3 regions of the Serratia bockelmannii genome follow, and region 3 is predicted to be linked to each of the others. Evidence: predicted binding sites of a transcription regulator. Region 3 holds the regulator's gene; each other region holds the start of a gene.

Region 1 (7,015 bases), 1.1 Mb from region 3:
ATTTACCGAGAGGCCGCGTGAAGGTGGCTGAAGGGTTCCGGCACTCTGGCGCTGCGGGCCCCCAACAAAAGGAAGAGATCGATGAAAAAGACCAAATTTGCACACTCGCTGATGGCTGTTGTTTTGGGTTCTGCTTTGGTGAGCGGCACTGCGCTAGCCGAAGACAGTCTGCTCAACAAGGCGTCTAACGCCGCGGACAGTGCCGGTGCCAAAATCGATAGCTCCATGAAAAAAGTTGACGGTTACATGGATGACAGCGCGATAACGGCTAAAGTTAAAAGTGCGTTGGTGGACGATAAGACCATCAAAAGCACTGACATTTCGGTGAAAACCGAAAAAGGCACCGTGATCCTGAGCGGGTTTGTCGGCAGCCAGGCGCAGGCGGAGCATGCAGTTGCGGTTGCCGGCAAGGTGGAAGGCGTCAAAACCGTTAGCGACAAGCTGCATGTGAAAGATGAAGCCAATCAATCGATCAAATCGTATGCCGGCGACACCGCCACCACCAGTGAGCTGAAAGCCAAGCTGCTGGCCGATGACATCGTGCCGTCGCGCAATGTGAAAGTGGAAACCACCGATGGCGTGGTGCAGCTTTCCGGTGAAGTGAAAACGCAGGCGCAGTCTGAGCGTGCCGAAAGCATCGCCAAGGCTATCGATGGCGTGAAAAGCGTGAAAAACGACCTGGTGGTTAAGCAGTAATCCCGCCAGGCGCCCGTAACAAGTAACAACAAGCCGCATCTGTCGGGCCGTCAAGGCGGCCCGACGTGTACCACCAAAAAAAGAAACTGATTTGCCGTCGATGTCCCGTTGTCGGGGCGGTAGACGGCAGCGAATTTTTTCACAATGGTAAGGAGAAGCTTATGTTTCGTTGGGGCATTATCTTTTTAGTTATCGCGCTTATCGCTGCGGCACTGGGGTTCGGTTCGCTGGCGGGCACCGCCGCCTGGGCGGCTAAAATCGTGTTCGTCGTCGGCATCATCCTGTTCCTGGTCAGCCTGTTCACCGGCCGCCGGCGCCCTTAGCCGGCCGGCATTTTCCCGTAAACTGTAACAAAGCTTAACTCCTTTTCTCACGTCGGGGAGGGCCGGACATGAACAGTGACATCATCGTCGGGCGCTGGAAACAGCTGAAAGGCCAGGTATGGCAGGCGTGGGCCGAATGGTCCGGCAGCGATTGCGCCTGGCTGGCCGGCAGCAACGATTTCCTCGCCGGCGTACTGCAAGAGGATTACGGAAGAGAGCGAGACGCGGTATCCTCGGAGAAAACGTCTCACTGAGGATGCCAAGTTGGGATACAGAATACCCATCACGCTCGGCAATATAGAACCGCTGGCGTCTAAACCCTTTCGGCCAGGCAAAATGGCGCTGGTCTGCGAAGGCGGCGGCCAGCGCGGCATTTTCACCGCCGGCGTGCTGGACGAGTTTCAGCGCGCGGGCTTTAACCCTTTCGATCTGCTGATCGGCACATCGGCCGGCGCTCAGAATCTGTCTGCCTATATCTGCGGGCAGATGGGCTACGCGCGCCGGGTGATCACCCGTTACACCACTTCGGCACAGTTCTTCAATCCGCTGCGCTTCGTGCGTGGCGGGCATCTGATCGATCTCGATTGGCTGGTTGATACGGCGGCGGCTCAGATGCCGCTGGCGATGGACGTGGCGGAACAGCATTTTACCGACGGGCGCGAATTCTTACTGTGCGCCTGCCGCAGCGACGATTTCGAGCCGACCTATCTGCCTGCGCAGCGCGAACGCTGGCTGCCGGCCATCAAGGCATCCAGCGCCATTCCCGGCTTCTATCGCCAGGGCGTGGAGCTGGACGGCGTCAGCTATCAGGACGGCGGCATCAGTGATGCGATCCCGGTGGAAGAGGCCTATCGCCGCGGCGCTGACACTATCGTGGTGATCCGCACCGTGCCTTCGCAGATGTACTACACCCCGCAGTGGATGAAGCGCATGGAGCATTGGCTGAGCGACAGCAGCCTGCAGCAGATGGTGCGCATCCTGCAGCATCACGAGCAAAGCTATCACCGCATCCAGCGCTTTATCGAAAAGCCGCCGGGCAAGCTGCGCATCTTCGAGATCTTCCCGCCGAAGCCGCTGGCCAGCAATGCGCTGGGCAGCCGATTGGGAGCGCTCAATCAGGATTATCACCTGGGGCGCCGCTGTGGCCGCTACTTTCTGGCCACCGTCGGCCAGTGGATGGCACAGCCGGAGCCCGACGGCATCAAGGTGCGAAAAGCGTTGTCGCGCCGCCTGATCCAGCCGGAGAACGTCAGAATACCTTCGCCGATCGTGACCGACATCGCCATGCCCACCGAGCGGGCGGCGCAGCCGGAGGCGGCGGTAGCGGCGCCGAAAATCATCCTGCCGGGCGATCTGCCGCCGGGTGAAGGGGGGGCGCTGTGAGTTACGCCTTTACTGACACCCACTGCCATTTCGATTTCCCGCCCTTTACCGGGCATGAAGCCGAGAGCCTGGCGCGGGCGGCAAGCGCCGGCGTGCAGCGCATCATCGTCCCGACGGTCACTGCCGATCGCTTCGCGCGGGTGCTGCGGCTGGCGCAGGATCACGCGCCGCTGTTCGCCGCGCTGGGTCTGCACCCGCTGTATATCGCGCAGCATCATGAGCCTCAGTTGGAACAGTTGGCGATGCTGTTGGCCGAGCGGCCGCACAAGCTGGTGGCGGTGGGGGAGATCGGGCTCGATCTGTATATGGACAACCCACAGTTCGAGCGGCAGCAAAGCCTGCTGCTGGCCCAGTTGAAGCTGGCGAAACAGTATGACCTGCCGGTGATCCTGCATTCGCGCCGCACCCACGATCAGTTGGCCGCCGCGCTGCGGCGCATGCAGCTGCCGCGTCGCGGTGTGGTGCACGGCTTTGCCGGTAGCCTGTCGCAGGCGCAGGCGTTTATTCGCCTCGGCTATTACATCGGCGTGGGCGGCACCATCACTTATGAGCGGGCGCAGAAAACGCGCGGCGTGATGGCGCAGCTGCCGCTAGAGGCGTTGCTGCTGGAGACCGATGCGCCGGACATGCCGCTGGCCGGCTATCAGGGGCAACCGAATCGCCCCGAGCGCGCCGCCGAGGTGTTTCAGACGCTGTGTGAACTGCGGCCGGAGCCGGCCGACGAGATCGCCGCCCACCTGCAACGCAATACCCAAACGCTGTTCGCCATGCCAAATTGAAGTCAACATAACGTGACTTGTATCACGTTATAAGATTTTCATTTGCGTCTCGTTGTATACATTTGTGACATAAATCGGTGCGAGGGTGACCTCGCTCAGTATAATCCCCCCGAAACTCTCCAATAGCAGACCTCTCTTCATGAGCAGGGATGTATTTTATTTTTTGCAACAGGGAAACTTTGCATGCAACTCATCATGAGTCTGGTTGGCATGGCGGTGCTGATCGCCATTGCGGTGCTGCTCTCCAGCAACCGCCGGGCCATCAAATTGCGCACCGTCGTGTGGGCGTTCATCATTCAGATCGGCATCGGCGCGCTGGTGCTCTACGTGCCGCTGGGCCGCAGCATCCTCGGCAGTATGTCTAACGGCGTGGCAAACGTTATCGCCTACGGCAATCAGGGCATTTCGTTCATCTTCGGCGGGCTGGTGTCCGACAAGATGTTCGAAGTGTTCGGCGGCGGCGGCTTCGTGTTCGCGCTGCGCGTTCTGCCGGTGATCGTGTTCTTCTCCTCGCTGATTGCGGTGCTGTACTACCTCGGCATCATGCAGTTGGTGATCCGCGTGCTGGGCGGCGGCCTGCACAAGCTGCTGGGCACCTCGCGCACCGAATCGCTGTCGGCGACCGCCAACATTTTCGTTGGCCAGACCGAAGCGCCGCTGGTGGTGCGCCCGTATATCGCCACCATGAGCCAGTCAGAACTGTTCGCCGTGATGTGCGGCGGCCTGGCCTCGGTGGCCGGTTCGGTGTTGGCGGGGTACGCGCAGATGGGCGTACCGTTGGAATACCTGATCGCCGCGTCCTTCATGGCCGCGCCGGGCGGGCTGCTGTTCGCCAAGCTGATGGTGCCGGAAACCGAGCAGACCCACGATAAAGACGATGCGATGAAGCTGATCGCCGAAGAAGAGCGTCCGGCCAACGTGATCGACGCGGCGGCTTCCGGCGCGGCCTCCGGCATGCAGCTGGCGCTGAACGTCGGTGCGATGCTGCTGGCGTTTATCGCGCTGATCGCCTTGCTCAACGGCATTCTCGGCGGCATCGGCGGCTGGTTCGATTACCCGCAGCTGTCGCTCGAACTGATCCTCGGTTGGGTGTTCTCACCGATCGCCTTCCTGATCGGCGTGCCGTGGAGTGAAGCGATGACCGCCGGTTCGTTTATCGGCCAGAAGATCATCGTCAACGAGTTTGTCGCCTACATGAACTTCGGCGCCTATCTGCGCCCGGACGATGTGGTGGCGGCAGAAGGCCTGCAGGTGCTGTCAACGCACACCAAGGCGATCATCTCCTTTGCGCTGTGCGGTTTCGCCAACCTCTCCTCGGTGGCGATCCTGCTGGGCGGTTTGGGCAGCATGGCGCCCAACCGTCGCCATGACATCGCGCGCTTCGGTCTGAAAGCCGTGGCGGCGGGCACGCTGTCCAACCTGATGAGCGCCACCATCGCCGGTTTCTTCCTGGCGCTGTAAGCCTTCACGGAGCCCGCGACGGCGCGACCGATCGCGGGACTCCGCCTATACTCTAAGCAACGTGGGTGTTTGTCGCACCCGCGATCTTCAGCCGCTTCTTTAGCGAATTTGTGAACGATATCGCGTTATTTTGTGATGTTCTTCACATATAATTCCGGTCTGTTACAGTGATATTTCATATAGTGTGACGATGAACGCGAATCGCCCTCGGCATTCGTGTTCAAATAGCTATTACTGGCCGGCCGCAAGGCGGGTGGCCATGTGCGGTGAGAAGGATCTCAGTTGCCGCCGCGGGAACGCCGTTCCCCTGCGCTATCTTCATGGAACCAAGTCCGCTCGCCAACACCCAGGTACTCAGTTGGAGAGTTTTATGACCGAATTAACCGCAGCAGCGCAACGTGCGCTGAACTTGATGGATTTAACCACGCTGAATGATGATGACACCGACGAGAAAGTGATCGCCCTCTGTCGTCAGGCCAACAGCCCGGCCGGCCACACGGCGGCCATCTGCATCTACCCGCGTTTTATCCCGGTGGCGCGTAAGGCGCTGCGCGAGCAAGGCACGCCGGACATCCGTATCGCCACCGTGACCAACTTCCCGCATGGCAACGACGATATCGACATCGCGCTGGCGGAAACCCGCGCGGCCATCGCCTATGGCGCGGATGAAGTGGACGTGGTGTTCCCTTACCGCGCGCTGATCGCCGGCAACGAACAGGTCGGCTTCGAGCTGGTGAAACAGTGCAAGCAGGCATGCCAGGCGGCCAACGTGCTGCTGAAAGTGATCGTCGAAACCGGTGAGCTGAAGCAGGCCGATCTGATCCGCAAAGCGTCCGAGATCGCCATCAAGGCCGGGGCTGACTTTATCAAGACCTCCACCGGCAAGGTGCCGGTCAACGCCACCCTGGAGAGCGCCGAGCTGATGATGTCGGTGATCCGCGATATGGGCGTGGCGAAGACCGTGGGCTTCAAGCCGGCCGGCGGCGTGCGCACCGCGGAAGACGCGCTGCATTATCTGCAACTTGCCGATCGTATTCTGGGCGAGGGGTGGGCCGACGCGCGGCATTTCCGCTTTGGCGCTTCCAGCCTGCTGGCCAGCTTGCTGACTGCGCTGGGCCACCAGACCCAGACCGCCGGCGGCGGTTACTGATCGATTTCGTTGGCGGGCGCCAGGCGCGCCCGTCTGCACCGACTCTCGGCGACACAGGGGGATGCCTTGTTCCTGGCTCAAGAAATTATTCGTAAGAAACGCGACGGCCAGCCGTTAAGCGAAGCGGAAATCCGCTTCTTCATCAACGGCATTCGCGACAACGTGGTGTCGGAAGGGCAGATCGCCGCGCTGGCGATGACCATTTATTTCCATGACATGAGCATGCCGGAGCGCGTGGCGCTCACCATGGCGATGCGCGATTCCGGCACCGTGCTGGACTGGAAGAGCCTGGCGCTGAACGGCCCTATCGTCGACAAGCATTCGACCGGCGGCGTGGGCGACGTGACCTCGCTGATGCTCGGCCCGATGGTGGCGGCCTGCGGCGGCTATGTGCCGATGATCTCCGGCCGCGGCCTGGGGCATACCGGCGGCACGCTGGACAAGCTGGAAGCCATTCCGGGCTTCAATATTTTCCCGGACGATAACGCCTTTCGCAAAATTATTCAGGACGTCGGCGTGGCGATCATCGGCCAGACCAGCTCGCTGGCGCCGGCGGACAAACGTTTCTACGCCACCCGCGATATCACCGCCACCGTGGATTCGATCCCGCTGATCACCGCCTCCATTCTGGCCAAGAAGCTGGCGGAAGGGCTGGATGCGCTGGTGATGGACGTGAAGGTGGGCTCGGGCGCCTTTATGCCGACCTATGCCCTGTCGCAAGATTTGGCGCAGGCGATCGTCGGCGTGGCCAACGGCGCGGGCTGCAAGACCACCGCGCTGCTGACCGACATGAACCAGGTGCTGGCTTCCAGCGCCGGCAACGCGGTGGAAGTGCGCGAAGCGGTGCGCTTCCTGACCGGCGAATACCGCAACCCGCGCCTGCTGGAAGTGACGCTGGCGCTGTGCGTGGAGATGCTGCTGTCCGGCGGCCTGGCGCAAGACGAGGCCGATGCGCGCGCCAAACTGCAGGCGGTGCTGGACAACGGCAAAGCGGCTGAGGTGTTTGGCCGCATGGTGGCGGCGCAGCAAGGGCCGATAGACTTCGTCGAACGTTATGATAGCTATCTGCCGGCGGCAACGCTGAGCAAGCCGGTGTATGCTGAAAAGCCGGGCATCATCAGCGCCATGGATACCCGTGCGCTGGGTATGGCGGTGGTGTCGCTGGGCGGCGGCCGTCGCCGGGCAAGCGACGCCATCGACTACAGCGTTGGCCTGACCGAGGT
Region 2 (7,015 bases), 2.5 Mb from region 3:
AAGGCACGCCGGTTCGGCTCTATGCCGGGGTGGCGCTGTATAAAGTGGGCACGCCATCGGCCAGCGAGCCGGCCTGGACCGTCGATGGCGGCGTTCCCGAGCTGAAAAGGCAGTTGGATCTCAACGAGAGCCTGCCGGGGATGGGGGGAACCATCCTGTTCCGGCAACGCTATCTGACCGAGCCGCAAACGGATAAGGCCGTGGAGTACCTGCGCACCCGCTGGAAAACCGGTCAATAACCACAGGCACTGGCAGGACGAGCCGCGGCAAATCGCCGCGGCTTTTTCTTTTCAAAGACGAGCGGCTTCCGGCAGGCGTTTCAGGTAATGCACCACCAGCAGCGCCAGCAACAGCATCAGGCTGATAAACGCCGCTACGCCATTCCAGCCAAAGCTGTGCCAGAACACGCCGCCGAGGGTGCCGGCCACGCTGGAGCCGACGTAATAGCAGAACAGATACAGCGACGACGCCTGGCCTTTGGCGCGGCGCGCACGGCGGCCAATCCAGCTGCTGGCCACCGAGTGGGCGGCGAAGAAACCGGCGGTGAACAGCATCATGCCGATAAAGATCGCCGGCACCTGCGGTAGCGCGGTAATCAGGATCCCGATCAGCATAATCACGATTGACGCCAGCAGCACCGGGCCACGTCCGAAGCGTGAGGTGAGCGCGCCGGCCTTGGGCGAGCTGTAGGAACCGGTGAGGTACACCACCGACAGCAGGCCGACAATCGCCTGGCTCAGGTGGTAAGGATCCGCCAGCAGGCGATAGCCGATATAGTTGAACAGGGTGACGAAGCTGCCCATCAGCAGGAAACCTTCCGCGAACAGCAGCGGCAGGCCCTTATCGTGCCAATGCAGCTTGAAGTTGATCAGCAGGGTGCGCGGGCGCAGCGAGCTGGCGCGAAAATGCCGCGAGGCAGGCAGGATACGCCAGAACATGCAGGCGGCGGCGAGGGCGAACAGGCCGATGACCCCGAGCGATACGCGCCAGGAGAAGAAGTCGGTCAATACCCCGGTCACCAGGCGGCCGCTCATGCCGCCGATCGAGTTGCCGCTGATGTACAGCCCCATAGAGAAGGCGACGAAGCTGGGATGGATCTCTTCGCTGAGATAGGTCATGCCGACCGCCGCCACGCCGCTCAGCGACAGGCCGATCAGCGCTCGCATCAGCAAAATGCCGTGCCAACTGGTCATAAAGGCGCAGATCAGCGTGCAGACCGCCGCCAGCAGCAGCGCTACCACCATCACCGATTTACGGCCGATGGCGTCTGACAGCGGCCCGGTGAACATCAGGCCGATCGCCAGCAGGCCGGTAGAGACCGAAAGCGACAGGCTGCTTTCCGCCGGCGATACGCCGAAGTCTTGCGACAGCACCGGCAGGATCGGCTGCACGCAGTAGAGCAGCGCGAAGGTTGCCAGCCCGGCGGAAAACAGCGCCAGCGTTACGCGCATAAACTGCGGCGTGCCGCGTTCGATATAGGGGAGTTTGTTGTTGAGGGTGGAACGTTTTACGTTTGGCGCAGCGGCCGCGTCATCGTTGGCGGCCAGCGTCGACGGCATCACGGCCGCAGAACGCACAGGGGTTGTCACAGCGTTTCCTTACCGAACTTCGGGGAGATAAACAGACACTTTGCAGATAACAAAATGATAGGGAGTGGCGAATTTTTTGTCTAATATATTAATAATTCAAATTAAGACGTTTTAAATATGAATATCGAGCTGAGACACCTGCGTTACTTTATTGCCGTGGCGGAAGAGCTGCATTTTGGCCGTGCCGCCGAGCGGTTGCGGATCTCCCAGCCACCGCTCAGCCAGCAAATCCAGGCGCTGGAAGAGATGGTCGGCGCGCGGCTGCTGGCGCGCAACAACCGCAACGTCAGTTTGACCCAGGCCGGGGAAATGTTCCTCAAAGAAGCCTACCAGGTGCTCGATCAGGTCGGGCGCGCGGCGGAAAAGGCGGCGCGTCTGGATCGTGGCGAACTGGGGGAAATGACCATCGGCTTTACCTCTTCCGCGCCCTTTATCGGCGTGGTGGCGCGCAGCCTGCGCACCTTTCGTCAGCAATCCCCGCAGGTGCATATCAAAATGCGCGAAATCAACACCAAACAGCAGATCGAACCGCTGTTGAACGGTGAGCTGGATCTGGGGGTGATGCGCAACACGCGGCTGCCGGAAGCGCTGCACTATCAGCTGTTGCTGCGCGAACCGCTGGTGGCGGTGGTGCCGGAGGGGCATCCGCTGGCGGAAACGCCCGGCGGCGCGCTGCGTTTTCAACACCTGGCGCAGGAGCCGTTCGTGTTCTTCTCGCGCGAAGTGGGCACCGCGCTGTATGACGAAATTCTGCTGCTGCTCGGCAAGGCCGGCATTACTCCCTATATCACCCAGGAAGTGGGGGAAGCGATGACCATCATCGGGCTGGTCTCCGCCGGGTTGGGGGTGTCGATTTTGCCAGCGTCATTCGCCCGAGTGCGAGTGGACGGCGTGCGCTATTTGCCGCTGGCGGAGCCGGACGCCACCACCGAAGTTTGGCTGGTTCATCACCGCCGCCGGCCGCTGACCGCCGCGGCGCAGGCGCTGATGGCGTTGATGCTGAAATGACGTTGAGGTTGGGCAAATAAAAATCAATTCACGCTGAAATTGCGAGGAATTTGTGCAGCAAATCACATAACGAATCAAATAGTTGACGCTGTATGACAAAAGCCCCACCATAACCCCTAGTCTTTATTTAGAAGCGCGAAAAATAGTAGGAGCCGGTTTGTGATTGCGGTTGGGCAGCCTGGGCATATCGATCAAATCAAGCAGACCAATGCGGGGGCGGTTTATCGGCTAATCGATCAGCTGGGCCCGATTTCGCGTATCGAACTGTCAAAACGCGCACAGCTGGCGCCCGCCAGCATCACCAAGATCGTGCGCGAACTGCTGGAAGCCCATCTGGTCAAGGAAACCGAGTACCAGGAAATCGGCAGCCGGGGCCGCCCGGCGGTGGGGCTGGTGCTGGACACCGAGGCTTGGCATTACCTTTCCGCCCGTATCAGCCGCGGCAGCATCACGCTGGCGCTACGCGATCTCAGCAGCAAACTGGTGGTGGAGGAGTTGCTGCCGCTGGCGGCCGAACACCCTGAACCGCTGCTGAAACGCATCCTGACCGAAGTCGACCAATTCTTTATCCGCCACCAAAGCAAGCTGGAGCGGCTGACGGCGATCGCCATCACGCTGCCGGGCATGATCGACGTGCAGTCCGGCGTGGTGCACCGCATGCCGTTTTACGACGTGCTGGAGATGCCGCTCGGCCCGGCGCTGGAAACCCGCACCGGCCTGCCGGTTTACCTGCAGCATGACATCAGCGCCTGGACCATGGCCGAGGCGCTGTATGGCGCCTCGCGCGGCAGCCAGAACGTGATTCAGGTGGTGATCGACCACAACGTCGGCGCCGGGGTGATCACCGGCGGCCACGTGCTGCACGCCGGCAGCCACAGCGTGGTGGAGATCGGCCACACCCAGGTCGATCCGTACGGCAAACGCTGCTATTGCGGCAACCACGGCTGCCTTGAAACCGTAGCCAGCATCGAGAACATCCTGGAGATCGCCCAGCAGCGGCTGAGCGGTTCGATGAGCTCCAGCCTGCACGGCGCGCCGCTGACCGTTGAATCGCTGTGCGACGCCGCGCTGGCGGGCGATCAGCTGGCGCGGGACATCATTCTCGGCGTCGGCCACAGCGTGGGGCGCATTCTGGCGATCATGGTCAACCTGTTCAATCCGGAGAAGATCCTGGTGGGCTCGCCGCTCAACCGCGCGGCGGAGATCCTGCACCCGGCCATCGCGTCCTGCATTCGCCAGCAGGCGCTGCCGGCCTACAGCGAGCAGGTCAAGGTCGAATCCACGCAGTTCTTCAATAAGGGCACCATGCCCGGCGCCGCGCTGGTGAAAGAGGCGCTGTACAACGGTTCGCTGCTGGTGCAATTGCTGCAAGGCTAACATCAGAACTTCTTATTAATCCCGCAAAAGATTGAGCTACCTCAAGCCCCTACGTGGCAGCATCCCCTAGAATTTTTCCGAAAGACTTCTTCGCCGCCGATGCGGCGACACATTGTTAACGGGGCATTCTGGGGCATTTTATTCATGTTGAAGCGTTTATTTGTGACAGGCACGGATACCGACGTCGGTAAAACCGTGGTTTCCCGCGGGTTGATGCAGGCTCTGGCCGCCGAAGGCCGTTCAGTGGCCGGCTACAAGCCGATCGCCGCGCGCTGCCAGGAAACCAGCGAGGGCATCCGCAATAAAGACGCTTTGGTGTTGCAGGCATCTTCAACCTTGCCGCTGTCCTACGAGGAGATCAACCCCATCACTTGTCTGGATGAGGTGTTTCACGCGCATGCGACCGAGGATATCAACTATGGCCTGATGAGCAGCGGCCTGCGGGATCTGTCCGCCAAAGCCGATACGGTGGTGGTGGAGGGCAGCGGCGGCTGGCGCGTGCTGATGAACGATCTGCGGCCGTACGCCGAATGGGTGGTGCAGGAGCAACTGCCGGTGGTGCTGGTGGTGGGCATCAAGCTGGGCTGCGTCAGCCACGCGCTGCTGACCGCGCAGTCGATCATCAACGACGGCCTGCCGCTGCTGGGCTGGGTGGCCAACCGCATCAATCCGGGGTTGGCGCACTACGCCGAAACCATCACGGCGCTGCAGCAGCGCATTTCCGCGCCGCTGCTGGGTGAAATTCCGTATCTGCCGCGCGCGGAGCAGCGCGAACTGGCGCACTACCTCGATATTTCCACGTTGCTGTAGCCCATTCAGGCACAGAACGTCGCCAACAATCGGGCGGCGATCAACAGGCCCAGCCCATACACCGTGTGGGTGAGCAGGCTGAGGAGCCGCGCTCTGCGCGGATTGGCGGTTTTCGCCGCCGCCACGCCAAAGCCCAGCGCGGGCTGCATCACCAGAAACGGCGCCGCCAGGCTTAGCCAGCCGCTCAACAGCGCGATGCGCGGTTCCGGCGCCGCATACCACTCGATGCCCGCCAAACCGAGCGGGATAAAGGCGAACGCCAAGCCGATGGCGTAGTGCAGTATCCAGCCGATTTTTCTCTCACCCTGGCGCGGCGGCGCCGTGACGATGGTGGCGTGAAACCAGCGGCCGTCGAACATGCCGAGAAACCAGCGGCCCACCAGCGCGTAATCGAGGGAAGGGATGCCGAAGCGCCGCTTCAGCAGCAACGCCCACAAATCCATGCAGAGGGTGGCGCCGGCGCCGGTTAACAGGATGCGCACTAACATATCGGGGGTCATACGGGTGTCCTTAACTCAGTGACGTGATAATGTGCGCACAGTGTGCAACTTAAAGTCGGCTTCAAGTCAATGGCAAAAGAACTGGATATCGGCGCGGTGGCGCGCCTGAGCGGAGTCGCGCCTTCTGCGCTGCGGCATTACGAGAAAAAGGGGCTGATTGCGTCGATAGGCCGCCACGGTTTGCGCCGTCAATACGCCGCCGGGGTGCTCGATCAACTGCGGCTGATTGCGCTCGCACGCCTGGCCGGCTTTACGTTGGATGAGATGAGTGCCTTGTTTGACGAACGGGGCCAAATCGCGATCGATCGCGGGCTGCTGGCGGCGCGGGCGGATGAGCTTGATCGCCATATCCAGCGCCTGATGCAGGTGCGCGATGGGCTGCGGCACATGGTCGATTGTCCTGAACCCGAGCACCTGCAGTGCCCGCAGTTCAGGAAAATATTGCAGCAGGGTGAGTTCTAAGCCTCGCGTTTGGGCGGCGGCGCCGTGTGGTACACCGACACCGGTCGCAGGCCGCGCGACACGGTGGTGGCGATCACGCAGGCCAGCAGAATGCCGGGCAGCAGCGCGTATTCGCCGGTCATTTCAAACACCATCAGCGCCGCCATGATCGGCGCATGGGTGGTGGCGGCCAGCAGGGTAGCCATGCCGGTCAGCGCCAGCAGCAGCGGCACCGCCGCATCCATGCCCGGCCACAGGCCAAACAGCTGACCGATGATCGAGCCGAGCGCGGCGCCGACGAACAGCGTCGGGGTGAAGACCCCGCCGGGTGCGCCCGACCCGCTGCTGGCAAGGATTGCCAACAGTTTACATACCAGGATCGCCCCCAGCAGCAACACCCCCGGTGGCGCAATCAGCAGCGCCTGTACCACGCTGTAACCGTTGCCCCACACCTGTGGGAACAGCAGCGAAAGCAGCCCGACGATCAGGCCGCCCAACGCCAGCTGCAACGGCGGCTTCAACCGCAGCGATCGGAACGCGCGGCCGGTGGCGGTCATCAGCCATAAAAACAGCGGCCCGCCGGCGCCGGCCACCACGCCGACCAGCGCCATCAGCAGATATTGCGTCGGCAGGGGGGCCGCGAGTGGCGTCACCAGATAGAGCGGCGCCTGACCGCCGTTGAGCAGGTTGGTCATCAGCAGGGCGCTCACTGCGGCGATCACCACCGGGCCGAGCGAGGCCAGCATCAGGGTGCCGAACAGGATCTCGGCGATAAACAGGCTGCCCGCCAGCGGCGCATGATAGGCGCTAGCCATCCCGGCGGCGGCAGCGCAGGCCACCCACAGTTTCCATTCTTTCTCGTGCGTAAAACGCTGGGCAAACAACGAGCCCACCAGCGCCGCCAGCAGGATCATCGCGCCTTCGCGGCCGATGGCGCTGCCGCTCGACACCACCAGCAGCGACGCCAGACACTTCACCAGACTGGCGCCGGTATCCAGCTTGCCGTTACCGGTCTCAATCGCTTCCATATAGTCGGTGGGCGCAGCCGGACGCTGGTGGCGGTAGCGCTGGTGAATATACAGCAGCAGGCCCGCCGCCAGACCGCCCAGCGCGGGCGTCAGCGCGCGTCGCCAGCCGGGCAGCGCGGCGGCGGCGGCCACCAGGCTGCCGTCGGCATTGCCGAGCAGCAGCCACTCGAGGCCAATCATCGAACGGTGGAACAGCCACACCGCCAGGGCGGCGGCGACGCCGATAAACACGGCGATAAGCAGGCTGCGCAGCAGGGCGCGA
Region 3 (7,015 bases):
TGGCCGACCGGGTTATCGGGATGCTGCGCCGCCATTTTTTCCAGCGCCGCCAGCTCGTGGGCCATGGAAAAGCGCTTCGAATGTTGATGGTAGAGTATATCGTGCGCCACCACGCGCAGCCGGGCGGCGATCACCTGAGCGTTGCGGCGAATGATCGCTTCGGCCTGGCTCTGCTCCACCAGTTTTTGCACTTCCTCCGGCAGATGCAGGCTGACGGTGATGTGCTCCTGCAGATCCATCGCCACCTGAAAGGCGCGCTGCAGTCGCTTTTGATCGAGGTTGTTGGCGTGCGGCAGGAAATTAAGCTGTTGGTACAGCAGGCTGATCAGATCCATCACCTTTTGCTGGCGCACCAGCAGTGGCGGCAGCGCGGTCTGCGGATCGGTGTGCTGAGTCAGCAGGGAGTATTTGGCTTCGAAGTAGTCCGCCAGTTCCAGATAGAGCTGGCTGAGCGTCTCGCGCATCGGTTGCTCTTTCCACAGCCGGAACCAGAACCAGGTGAATAAGCCGTACCAGACGGTGCCGATCGCGTACAGCAGCGGCGCCTGCCAGACAGGCACCGTGCCGGCCGTGCTGAGAGCGAAGATGGCGGCCACCAGCGCCGCCGGCAACAGCCGGGCGTGCAGCGGGCTGATTTCGCCGGTAACGCCGAGCAGCAGCGCCAGGCCCAGCATCAGCGCCGGCAGCGGCACGTGCCACAGCAGTGCCTGTTGCAACAGCACGCTGCTGAAGGCGAACAGCGAGCCGCCGACGATCAGCCGTTTAAAGAAGCGCTTATGCGGCGTGTCCAGACCGGCGATATTGCAGCAGGCGGGCACCAGAGAGAACATCAGGCCGAGCTGCAGCTGGCCTATCAACAAGCCAAACAGCACCGGTAGGCACAACACCAGCGTTTGTCGCAGTGCGTAGTTGATTTCCGGGTGGTAGATCAGGCGGCGCCACATGGCAGAGAGCAGACAAAAAAACGGCGCAGATTGCGCCGTTTCTTCAGGGATTAACGGGTGCCGTAGACGACAATGGTTTTGCCGTGGGCGGAAATCAGGTTTTGATCTTCCAGCATTTTCAGAATACGGCCAACGGTTTCACGCGAGCAGCCGACGATCTGGCCGATCTCCTGACGGGTGATCTTGATCTGCATGCCGTCCGGGTGAGTCATGGCGTCGGGTTGCTTCGCCAGATTCAGCAGGGTTTGCGCGATGCGGCCGGTCACGTCCAGGAAGGCGAGGTTGCCCACTTTTTCGGAGGTAACCTGCAGGCGGCTCGCCATTTGGGCGGACAGGCGCATCAGGATGTCCGGGTTCACCTGGATCAGCTGGCGGAATTTCTTGTAGGAAATTTCGGCCACTTCACAGGCGGTTTTCGCGCGAACCCAGGCGCTGCGCTCCTGGCCTTCTTCGAACAATCCGAGCTCGCCGATGAAATCCCCCTGGTTGAGGTAGGACAGGATCATCTCTTTACCTTCTTCATCCTTGATCAGCACCGCGACGGAGCCTTTCACGATGTAGTAAAGCGTTTCGGCCTTTTCACCTTGGTGAATCAGCGTACTCTTCGATGGATATTTGTGGATATGGCAATGAGACAGGAACCATTCGAGAGTAGGGTCTGTTTGCGGTTTGCCGAGAACCATTCGCTGTTATCCTCTGTTGTTATCGCTGCCTTGTGTCACAGGGGTCAGAGTTCCCTGTAAAACCCGCCTGTAGCCGCAGTCATGAGCGAGGGCTACCGGCAAGTTTTGAGGCGTGTCATAAAAATACGCTGTCGCTCTAGCATATTAACTTGCCGTAAGCGCTGCAAGCTACATTCTGTTAACATACCGGTAAAGGAGCCTTTCTCTGGGCGTTTCCCTGAAATTCAGTGTCCCGGAAAGATTTATTGCGGCTCTGTTTGTAGCACAGAGTAAGGCGGGTGTCTCGTGTTGTCTCGCTTCAGCATGATTAGCATCAGGTTACGTTGCCTGTTTCTATGCGAAAGCGTACTCTGATTTTAAGAAATTAACCGGAGTGACCAGAATGCAGGCAAGAGTTAAGTGGGTGGAAGGGTTAACGTTTTTGGGTGAATCGGCCTCCGGCCACCAGGTGCTGATGGACGGCAACGCCGGCGATAAAGCGCCGAGCCCGATGGAAATGGTGCTGATGTCGGTGGGCGGCTGCAGCGCGATTGACGTGGTGTCCATCCTGCAAAAAGGGCGCAACGACGTGCGCGACTGCGAGGTGAAGCTGACCTCCGAGCGCCGTGCAGAAGCCCCGCGGTTGTTCACCCATATCAATCTGCACTTCATCGTCACCGGTCAGGATCTGACTGACAAAATCGTAGAGCGTGCGGTGAACCTGTCGGCGGAGAAATACTGCTCGGTGGCGCTGATGCTCAACAAGGCCGCCACGGTGACCCACAGTTTCGAGATCCGCCAACCGGCGTAATCGAGACGGAGCGCGGCCCGCCGCCGCGCTCAACGCATTTATTCGATCTTCTTGCCTTCCAGCAATCGCTGCACCAGCGGCGCCATGATCAGCTCCATCGCCAGCCCCATCTTGCCGCCCGGCACCACTAACGTATTGATGTGCGAGATAAACGAGCCCTGCAGCATCGCCAGCAAATAGGGGAAGTCAATCTGATCCAGCCCGCGGAAGTGGATCACCACGAAGCTTTCATCCAGTGAGGGAATGGCTTTGGCGGCGAACGGGTTGGAAGTGTCCACCGTCGGCACGCGCTGGAAGTTGATGTGGGTGCGCGAGAACTGCGGCGTGATGTAGTTGATGTAATCTTCCATCGAACGCACCACCGAATCCATCACCGCCTCGCGGGAGTGGCCGCGCTCGCCGGTATCGCGGATCAGCTTCTGGATCCACTCCAGGTTGACGATCGGCACCACGCCGACCAGCAGATCGACGTGGCTGGCCACGTCATGGTGTTCGGTGACCACACCGCCGTGCAGCCCCTCGTAGAACAGCACGTCGGTCGGCGCCGGCAGTGGCTCCCATGGGGTGAAGGTGCCCGGCACCTGATTGTAGGGCACCGCTTCGTCGTAGGTGTGCAGGTACTTGCGCGAACGGCCGGTGCCGTTTTTGCCGTACTCGATAAAGCTCTGCTGCAGCAGGCCGAAGTCGTTGGCCTCGGGGCCGAAATAGCTGATGTGTCTGCCCAGATCGCGCGCCTTGCGGATCGCCGCGTCCATTTCCGGCCGGGTGTAGCGGTGGAAGCTGTCGCCCTCCAGTTCGGCGGCGCGAATGTTGAGCTGTTGGAAGATTTTGCGGAACGCCACGCTGGTGGTGGTGGTGCCGGCGCCGCTGGAACCGGTCACCGCGATAACGGGATGTTTGGCAGACATGGTGGTTGTCACTCCGTGTTGAATGCGCCGGCGTCAGGGGATTATTGTGGCTCTTGTTGACGCTCTCTATGTCAGGAAAAAATGGCGCTCGCTGGTTTGCAATGTCCCATTGTTACCTGATTTTTTCCGTCAGTCATAGAACCGAACGCCACTAAATTTCTTCCTGCCCGGCGCGGAACTGGCCGCGCGGCATGATGTTGACGCTCTCATGCAGTTCTGACCATACCAGCACCACCTCGCCGTTTTTCAGCTGGCGGCGCACGTCCTCCACCTTCTGTTCCAGCGATCGTTCGTGCTCGCCGTAATCGGTGCCTTCGCGCAGCACAAAGGATTCGATCAGGCTGTTCAGGGTGTCGGTTGCCAGTTCTTGCCAGGGAATGATCACGTCGGGATGTCCAGATAAGGGGAAAGCCAGGCCGGAATGCGATGCTCCAGCCACATGTGCGGTTTTTTCAGCGTGCCGCCGACAAAGCCGACGTGGCCGCCGAACTCGGTCAGCTGATATTCGATATTGCGCGGCAGGCCGGCGACGTCGGGGATCACCTCATGGGTCATGAAGGGATCGTCCTTCGCATGGATGATCAGCAGCGGCGTTTGGATCGCCGGCAACAGCGGCAGAGCGCTGCAGCGGCGATAATAGTCGGTGGCGTCGCTGAAGCCGTGAATGCGCGAGGTGATGGCGTCGTCGAACTCGCGGATGCGCCGCAAACCGTTCAGCTGTGACAGCTTGAGCGGCAGGGTGTCCGGGTAGTGCAACAGTTTGCGGGTGGCGTTTTGTTTCAGTTGCCCCAGCAAATAGCGCTGATAGACGCGGGAGAAGCCTTGCTCCATGCGGTAGGCGCAGGGTTCCAGCATCAGCGGCGCTGAGACCACCACCGCCGCCTGCAGCAGGCTGTCGGCGCCTTGCTGCGCCAGATAACAGGCCAGCATGTTGCCGCCGAGCGAAACGCCTACCGCCGCGGTTGGCACCTCGCCGTAGCGGTCGCGCAGCCAGCGCAGGAAGAAGCGCGCGTCTTCGGTTTCGCCGGAGTGGTAGATGCGCTGTTTGCGGTTGGGCACGCCGCTGCAGCCGCGAAAGTGCATCACCACCCCGAGCCAGCCACGTTCGCGCCAGGCGTTGAGCAGGCCATGCGCGTAGGGGCTGTAGAAGCTGCCCTCCAGACCGTGGAACAGCACCGCGCGCGGTTTATCGCGCGCCTGCGCCGGATCCTCGCTCCAGGCAAGATCGACGAAGTCGCCGTCGGGCAATTCCAGCCGTTGCCAATGCGGTTTCAATAACACGCGGCGGCGCACCAGCCGCGGCAACAGCGTTTGCAGGTGCGGGTTACTGGCCCCGGTCAGGGGGCGAAAGGTGTTAGGCATAGGCTGAGTAAAATGTTGTGGGCGGCTATTGTGAGATCCCTAGCGCACTGTTAGCTTCAATACCAAGAATTAACAATGATACTGCAAAAAAGCGCCTTGGGTGAGGAGCACCCGTGCCATGGAACCGAGTTTATTCCTTTCGATGCTGGGCTTCCTGTGGGTCGCCGCCATCACGCCAGGCCCCAATAACCTGCTGCTGACCACCTCCGGTGCTAACTTCGGCTTTATGCGTTCGCTGTGGCTGATGATTGGCATCATGCTCGGCATGCAAAGCATTTTGCTGCTGGTGGCCTTCGGCGTCGGCAGCCTGATCCTGGTTTACCCGTCGCTGCACCTGATCCTGAAAATCCTCGGCAGTTTGTACCTGCTGTGGCTGGCGTGGAAAGTCGCCACCGCCGCCTATGAAAAGCTGGAAACCGACGTGGCGCCGCCGCAGCCGGTGCGGCTGTATCAGGGCTGGCTGCTGCAGTTCCTCAACCCGAAAGCCTGGCTGATGGCGCTGGGCGCGGTGGCGAGCTTCAGCCTGGCGGGCGATAAGTACAACGGTTCCATCGCGGCGATCGCGCTGGGCATTTTGGCGGTAAACATCGTCGCCGGCGTTATCTGGCTGGCGTTCGGTACCCTGATCGGCCGCCTGCTGCGCAGCAAAAAGGCCTGGGTTATCTTCAACGTTTCCATGGGGTTGTTGACCGCAGCCTGTGTGTTACTGATCTGGCATTAAGGAGTGAACGATGGCGGAAAATTATTATCACGTGGTTGCTTTTACCGGCAAAGGGCTGCGCGGCAACCCGGCCGGGGTTTGCCTGCTGACGCAGCCGCTGCCGGCGGAGCGGTTGCAGGCGATCGCCAACGAGATCGGCCTGCCGGAAACCAGCTTTGTTTGGGATGACGGCGACATGACCGCCATTCGCTGGTTTACCCCGGAGCGTGAGGTCGATCTTTGCGGCCACGGCACGCTGGCGGCGGCGCATGTGATGTTCAGCGCGGTTAACCCGGCGCTGAAGGATATTCGCTTCCGTTCGGCCGGCGGCGAGCTGTTCGTCAAGCGCGATGAGCGGGACGGGGAGCGGCTGGTGCTTGATTTCCCCGCCAGGCCGCCGCAGAAAGTCGCCGAACCGGCGGGCCTCGCGGCGCTGCTGGGCGTGCAGCCGCAGGAAGTGTGGCAGGCGAAAGCGCTGCTGGTGGTGGTGGAAAATGAGGCGCAGGTGCGCGCGCTGCGCCCGGACATCCCGGCGCTGATCGCATTGGCCGGCCGCGCGGTGATCGTCACCGCGCCGGGTGACACCGTGGACTTCGTTTCGCGCTATTTCACGCTCGACGGCGGCGAGGATCCGGTGACCGGCTCCGCGCATTGCACGTTGATGCCTTACTGGACGGCGCGCCTCGGCCGCCATCGGCTGCATGCGCAGCAGATCTCGGCACGTGGCGGCGAACTGTTCTGCGAACTGCAAGGGGATCGCACGCTGCTCGGCGGCTATGCTCATGTGTTCCTGCACGGAAGTATCGCGCTGTAATCTGCGGTTATATTACTCAAGGTAATAAAGAAGACTTTTTTATTCTTTTATCGCCCGTCATCGCTCAGATAAAACTGTCAGCAACTGAACAGATTTTTATCAACGGAGCGGAACATGGCGGGCAAACTCTTTTCCTTACGTAACGTGGCGCTGCTGGCGTTGTCGCTCAGCGCGGCCAGCGCCTACGCGGTGGACGTGACCGTGGCGTACCAGACGTCGGCAGAACCGGCCAAGGTGGCGCAGGCGGAAAACAGCTTCGCCAAACAGTCCGGTGCGACCGTCGACTGGCGTAAGTTCGACAGCGGCTCCAGCGTGCTGCGTGCGCTGGCCTCCGGCGATGTGCAGATCGGCAATATCGGCTCCAGCCCACTGGCGGTGGCCGCCAGCCAGAAACTCCCCATCGAAGTGTTCCTCATCGCCTCGCAGCTCGGCAGTTCTGAAGCGCTGGTGGTGAAGAATGACATCAAAAACCCGCAGGATTTGATCGGCAAGCGCATTGCGGTGCCGTTTATTTCTACGACTCATTACAGCCTGCTGGCCTCGCTCAAACATTGGGGCATCAAGCCTGAACAGGTGAAGATCCTCAATCTGCAGCCGCCGGCCATCGCCGCCGCCTGGCAGCGCGGCGACATCGACGGCGCCTACGTCTGGGCGCCGGTGGTCAACGAACTGGCCAAACAGGGCAAGGTGCTGACCGACTCCGCGCAGGTGGGCGAGTGGGGTTCACCGACGCTGGACGTGTGGGTGGTGCGCAAAGACTTCGCCGAGAAACATCCCGACGTGGTGACCGCCTTTGCCGCCAGCGCTCTGCAGG

Evidence for each region. The regulator CRP, encoded in region 3, controls carbon source genes, mostly activating them, when cyclic AMP is high. The targets are predictions, from matches to a motif close to ATGTGANNNNNNTCACAT.
Region 1: a site for CRP is predicted at 4,773-4,790, ahead of deoC (deoxyribose-phosphate aldolase). Genes of this name have one in related genera too.
Region 2: a site for CRP is predicted at 2,648-2,665, ahead of mlc (sugar metabolism global transcriptional regulator Mlc). Genes of this name have one in related genera too.

Annotation. Positions count from the first base shown of each region.
Region 1 is NZ_CP196512.1:678,341-685,355, forward strand. Features, by position in the region: gene osmY (molecular chaperone OsmY) at 82-696, shown strand; gene ACSJLU_RS03200 (DUF1328 domain-containing protein) at 858-1,019, shown strand; gene ACSJLU_RS03205 (CsbD family protein) at 1,088-1,273, shown strand; gene ACSJLU_RS03210 (patatin-like phospholipase family protein) at 1,284-2,402, shown strand; gene ACSJLU_RS03215 (TatD family hydrolase) at 2,399-3,181, shown strand; gene ACSJLU_RS03220 (NupC/NupG family nucleoside CNT transporter) at 3,365-4,642, shown strand; gene deoC (deoxyribose-phosphate aldolase) at 5,013-5,792, shown strand; gene deoA (thymidine phosphorylase) at 5,859-7,015, shown strand, end outside.
Region 2 is NZ_CP196512.1:2,340,727-2,347,741, forward strand. Features, by position in the region: gene ACSJLU_RS11305 (glycoside hydrolase family 10 protein) at 1-239, shown strand, start outside; gene ACSJLU_RS11310 (MFS transporter) at 291-1,559, opposite strand; gene ACSJLU_RS11315 (LysR substrate-binding domain-containing protein) at 1,707-2,597, shown strand; gene mlc (sugar metabolism global transcriptional regulator Mlc) at 2,757-3,974, shown strand; gene bioD (dethiobiotin synthase) at 4,119-4,784, shown strand; gene ACSJLU_RS11330 (DUF2938 family protein) at 4,790-5,284, opposite strand; gene ACSJLU_RS11335 (helix-turn-helix domain-containing protein) at 5,354-5,746, shown strand; gene clcB (voltage-gated ClC-type chloride channel ClcB) at 5,743-7,015, opposite strand, start outside.
Region 3 is NZ_CP196512.1:4,840,740-4,847,754, reverse strand. Features, by position in the region: gene ACSJLU_RS23080 (YccS/YhfK family putative transporter) at 1-944, opposite strand, end outside; gene crp (cAMP-activated global transcriptional regulator CRP) at 995-1,627, opposite strand; gene ACSJLU_RS23070 (OsmC family protein) at 2,010-2,417, shown strand; gene ACSJLU_RS23065 (phosphoribulokinase) at 2,456-3,325, opposite strand; gene ACSJLU_RS23060 (YheU family protein) at 3,477-3,710, opposite strand; gene ACSJLU_RS23055 (hydrolase) at 3,707-4,687, opposite strand; gene ACSJLU_RS23050 (LysE family translocator) at 4,806-5,408, shown strand; gene ACSJLU_RS23045 (PhzF family phenazine biosynthesis protein) at 5,419-6,201, shown strand; gene tauA (taurine ABC transporter substrate-binding protein) at 6,316-7,015, shown strand, end outside.